2 regions of the Streptomyces nidicola genome follow, and region 2 is predicted to be linked to the other one. Evidence: predicted binding sites of a transcription regulator. Region 2 holds the regulator's gene; the other holds the start of a gene.
What was found. The regulator HspR, encoded in region 2, represses chaperone genes until heat shock. The targets are predictions, from matches to a motif close to TTGAGNNNNNNNNNCTCAA.
Positions count from the first base shown of each region.

Region 1: a site for HspR is predicted at 771-789, ahead of lon (endopeptidase La). Genes of this name have one in related genera too.

Region 1 is NZ_JBNBPI010000001.1:3,549,410-3,551,857, reverse strand. It holds gene ACOKM3_RS16045 (GNAT family N-acetyltransferase) at 1-642, opposite strand, end outside; gene lon (endopeptidase La) at 812-2,448, shown strand, end outside.
Region 2 is NZ_JBNBPI010000001.1:4,951,711-4,954,158, forward strand. It holds gene dnaJ (molecular chaperone DnaJ) at 1-1,005, shown strand, start outside; gene ACOKM3_RS22565 (heat shock protein transcriptional repressor HspR) at 1,011-1,472, shown strand; gene ACOKM3_RS22570 (GNAT family N-acetyltransferase) at 1,544-2,062, shown strand; gene ACOKM3_RS22575 (sugar ABC transporter substrate-binding protein) at 2,287-2,448, shown strand, end outside.

The DNA.
Region 1 (2,448 bases), 1.4 Mb from region 2:
CGCGTACTTCGCGTTCGTCAAGGGGGCCTCGATCCGCCAGCCCACCGACTCGTAGAGGTGTCGGCCCTCCGGGGTGCAGGCGAGGACCGCGTGGGTTGAGCCCTGGGTGTGGGCCGCCGACTGGAGTGTGCCCATGACCACGCGGCCGAGGCCCCTGCGGCGGTGGTGTTCCGAGGTCTCGATCTGGTCGACGACCGCGCTCGCGCCGGTCGGGGCGATCTGGCCGCGCGCGGCGAACGCGCCCGTGGTGTCGGTGAGCAGGACCCGGGTGACGCCGGCGCGGGTCCAGATGTGCCGGATGTAGCCGCTGGGGGCCGGGGGTGCGGCGGCCGGGGTGAGTTCCGTCGACATCAGGAAGTCGTCCGCCCCGTACGGCTCCCACTCCGGGCCGAGCCACGGCAGCACCCGCTCCGGGTCCGCGAAGACCTTCAGGTGGGTGCCGCGGCCGCGCGTGGACTCGGCGACCTTGCGCACGACCTCCTCGCGCACGGCGTCGTTCGTGGCGCCGACGACGTGCCGGCTCACGTGCTCCGGCAGACCCACGTGAATCGTGTAACCCCAGGGCTCGACGAGCGGGGGAGCGGTGCCGCGCGACACGATCCAGCCGTCGATCCAGTTCCGTACGAGTTCCTCGCCCGTCATGCCCGTACCCCTCTGACGTAAGACCCTCATTCGCTTAGGGGTCATTACATATGCAGTGCCACGGAGGCCGGAAGTCGTGATCGCTGACAGCGAACGGCCGGGACGGAACATCTGGGAGCTGCCGAGCATTGAGTCCTTGTAACTCAACTTGACTGCCAAAGGGGAGATCATGGCTTCGACGTCCACACCGCTCACCCTGCCCGTGCTGCCCCTCGACGACGAGGTCGTGCTGCCCGGAATGGTGGTGCCCCTGGACCTCAGCGACACCGACGTACGGGCCGCGGTGGAGGCCGCGCAGGCCGCCGCGCGTACTGGACCCAGCAAGCCGAAGGTGCTGCTTGTTCCACGGATCGATGGCACGTACGCGAACACCGGCGTGCTCGGCACCGTCGAGCAGGTCGGCCGCCTCGCCGACGGCGACCCCGGCGCGCTGATCCGCGGCGTCGGCCGCGTCCGCATCGGCGCCGGCACGACCGGGCCCGGCGCCGCCCTGTGGGTGGAGGGCCTGACCGTCGAGGAGGAGGTGCCGGACCCGCTGCCCGGCGCCGTCACCGAACTCGTCAAGGAGTACAAGGCGCTCGCCACGAACTGGCTGAAGAAGCGCGGCGCCTGGCAGGTCGTGGACCGCGTCCAGGCCATCGACGACGTGTCCGCGCTCGCCGACAACTCCGGCTACTCGCCGTTCCTCACCACCGCCCAGAAGGTCGAGCTGCTCGAGGCCGCCGACCCGGTCGAGCGGCTGAAGCTCGCCACAGGACACCTGCGCGACCACCTCGCCGAGCAGGACGTCGCCGAGTCCATCGCCAAGGACGTACAGGAAGGCGTCGACAAGCAGCAGCGCGAGTTCCTGCTGCGGCGCCAGCTCGACGCCGTGCGCAAGGAGCTGCGCGAGCTGAACGGCGAGAAGGACGAGGGTGAGGAGTCGGACGACTACCGCACCCGCGTCGAGGCCGCCGACCTGCCTGAGAAGGTCCGTGAGGCCGCCCTCAAGGAGGTCGAGAAGCTGGAGCGGGCGAGCGATCAGTCGCCCGAGGGGTCGTGGATCCGGACCTGGCTCGACACCGTCCTCGAACTGCCGTGGAACGAGCGGACCGAGGACGAGTACGACATCCAGGGCGCCCGCGCCGTCCTCGACGCCGAGCACGCGGGCCTGGACGACGTGAAGGAGCGGATCACCGAGTACCTGGCCGTGCGCAAGCGGCGCGCGGACCGCGGCCTCGGCGTGGTCGGCGGCCGGCGCGGGGGCGCCGTGCTCGCGCTCGTCGGCCCGCCCGGCGTAGGCAAGACCTCGCTCGGGGAGTCCGTCGCGCACTCGATGGGCCGTAAGTTCGTCCGCGTCGCGCTCGGCGGCGTACGGGACGAGGCGGAGATCCGCGGTCACCGGCGTACGTACGTGGGTGCCCTGCCGGGCCGCATCGTGCGCGCCATCAAGGAGGCCGGGTCGATGAACCCGGTGGTCCTCCTCGACGAGGTCGACAAGGTCGGCTCCGACTTCCGCGGCGACCCGGCCGCGGCCCTCCTCGAAGTCCTCGACCCGGCCCAGAACCACACCTTCCGCGACCACTACCTGGAGGTCGAACTCGACCTGAGTGACGTGGTGTTCCTGGCGACCGCGAACGTTCTCGAAGCGATTCCCGAGGCACTGCTCGACCGTATGGAGCTCGTGCGCCTCGACGGGTACACCGAGGACGAGAAGATCGTCATCGCCCGTGACCACCTGGTCCCGCGCCAGCTGGACCGCGCGGGTCTCGCGGCCGACGAGGTCACCATCGGCGACGACGCGCTGCGCAAGCTCGCCGGCGAGTA
Region 2 (2,448 bases):
CTCGGTGACCCCAAGAAGCGCAAGGAGTACGACGAGGCGCGCGCCCTGTTCGGCAGCGGCGGGTTCCGTCCGGGACCCGGCGGCGCGGGCGCGGGCGGCTCGTTCAACTTCGACCTGGGCGACCTCTTCGGAGGCGGCGCCCAGGGCCAGGGCGGTCCGGGCGGCTTCGGCGGCGGCATCGGCGACGTGTTCGGCGGCCTGTTCAACCGGGGCGGCGCGGGCGCGGGCACGCGTACGCAGCCGCGCCGGGGCCAGGACATCGAGTCCGAGGTGACGCTGAGCTTCACCGAGGCCGTGGACGGCGCGACGGTACCCCTCCGTATGTCGTCCCAGGCTCCCTGCAAGGCGTGCTCCGGCACCGGCGACGCGAACGGCACACCGCGCGTGTGCCCGACCTGCGTCGGCACCGGACAGGTCTCGCGGGGCGGCGGTGGCGGCTTCTCCCTCACCGACCCGTGCGTGGACTGCAAGGGCCGCGGCCTGATCGCCGAGACGCCGTGCGATGCCTGCAAGGGCAGTGGGCGGGCGAAGTCCTCCCGCACCATGCAGGTCAGGATCCCCGCGGGGGTCTCGGACGGCCAGCGCATCCGGCTCCGCGGCAAGGGCGCTCCCGGTGAACGGGGCGGCCCCGCGGGCGATCTGTACGTCGTCGTGCACGTCGACGCGCACCCGGTCTTCGGCCGCAAGGGCGACAACCTCACCGTCACCGTCCCGGTGACGTTCACCGAGGCGACGCTCGGCGCCGAGGTCAAGGTGCCCACGCTCGGCGGCCCGCCGGTCACCCTGAAGCTGCCCCCGGGCACGCCGAACGGGCGGACGATGCGGGCCCGCGGCAAGGGCGCCGTCCGCAAGGACGGCACGCGCGGAGACCTGCTGGTGACGGTCGAGGTGGCCGTCCCCAAGGACCTTTCGGAGGACGCCCGCGACGCCCTCGAGTCGTACCGCAAGGCGACTGAGGACACCGATGTGCGGGCAGAACTGTTCAAGGCCGCGAAGGGAGCGTGAATGTGATGGACGGGCAGCCCGGCCGTCGGCGCCACAACCCGTACGAACTGACCGACGAGACGCCGGTGTACGTCATTTCGGTGGCGGCACAGCTGTCCGGCCTGCATCCACAGACCCTGCGCCAGTACGACCGCCTCGGCCTGGTCTCGCCCGACCGCACGGCCGGGCGCGGCCGGCGCTACTCGGCGCGCGACATCGAACTGCTGCGTACGGTGCAGCAGTTGTCGCAGGCCGAGGGCATCAACCTGGCCGGCATCAAGCGCATCATCGAGCTGGAGAACCAGGTCGCCGCGCTGCAGTCCCGGGTCGCCGAACTCTCCTCGGCAGTGGAGAGCGCGGCCTCCGCGATCCAGCAGCGCGAGGCGGCGGTGCACGCCTCGTACCGCCGGGACCTGGTCCCGTACCAGGAGGTCCAGCAGACGAGCGCGCTGGTGGTGTGGCGGCCCAAGCGGTCGTCCGAGCAGTAGCCCGCACTCACGCGTGAAGGGCCCCGGGGGCGTTGTCCCCGGGGCCCTTTCGTATGCCGCAGGATGGAGTCATGACCGAGATCCGCACCCCCCGCCTCCTCCTGCGCCGCTGGCAGCCGGACGACGACCTCGCGCCGCTCGCCGAGATCCAGGCCGACCCGGCCGTGATGAGCCGGATCGGCGACGGCACCCCGCGCTCCCTCGACGAGACCGCCGAGGACATCGAGCGCTGGGAGGAGGAGTGGGACGACGAGGGCTTCGGGGTCTTCGCCGTGGAACTCCTCGGCTCCGGCGAGCTGGCCGGCGCCGTCGGCCTGTACGTGCCGGACGCCCCCGAGCAGGTGGCGGGGCACATCGGCATCCAGTGGCGGCTCGCGCGGCAGTTCTGGGGCCAGGGGTACGCGTCGGAGGCGGCGCAGACGACCCTGGAGTTCGCGCTTCAGGACCGTGGCATCGACCGGGTCGTGGCGGTCACCGCGGAGGGCGACACATCGTCGGCGAAGGTCCTGGCGAAGCTCGGGATGGACGTCACGGGCGACGCCGACGGCGCCCGGCTGTACGCCATCGACCTCAGCGAGTACCAGGGCTGACCGGAACCCGGAGCCGGACACCGGCACCTGTGAAATTCCTGTGCGGCAAGCGCGGACACCTTGCGAAGGTGTCCGGTATTCGCCGTCTTCGGCTTCATGTGAAGAAGTAATGGCCCCGTTTTCGTTGCGGTGTGGCTTCACCTATTGACGGTCCCCGGGCGGGCGAGTTGGCTTCGAGCCACCTCGGCCGCACCGTCGCGGCCACGTCAGGGAGGTATCCGCACATGAACACGCGTATGCGTTGCGCCGCCATGGCCGGCGCCGCATCCGTCCTGGTCGTCTCGCTCTCGGCCTGCGGTGGCGTGCTGCCGGGTGGCGACAGCGGACCCAGCGCGTCCGCCACCAAGGGCAACGATGTCAAGATCGGTCTGCTGCTTCCGGAGAAG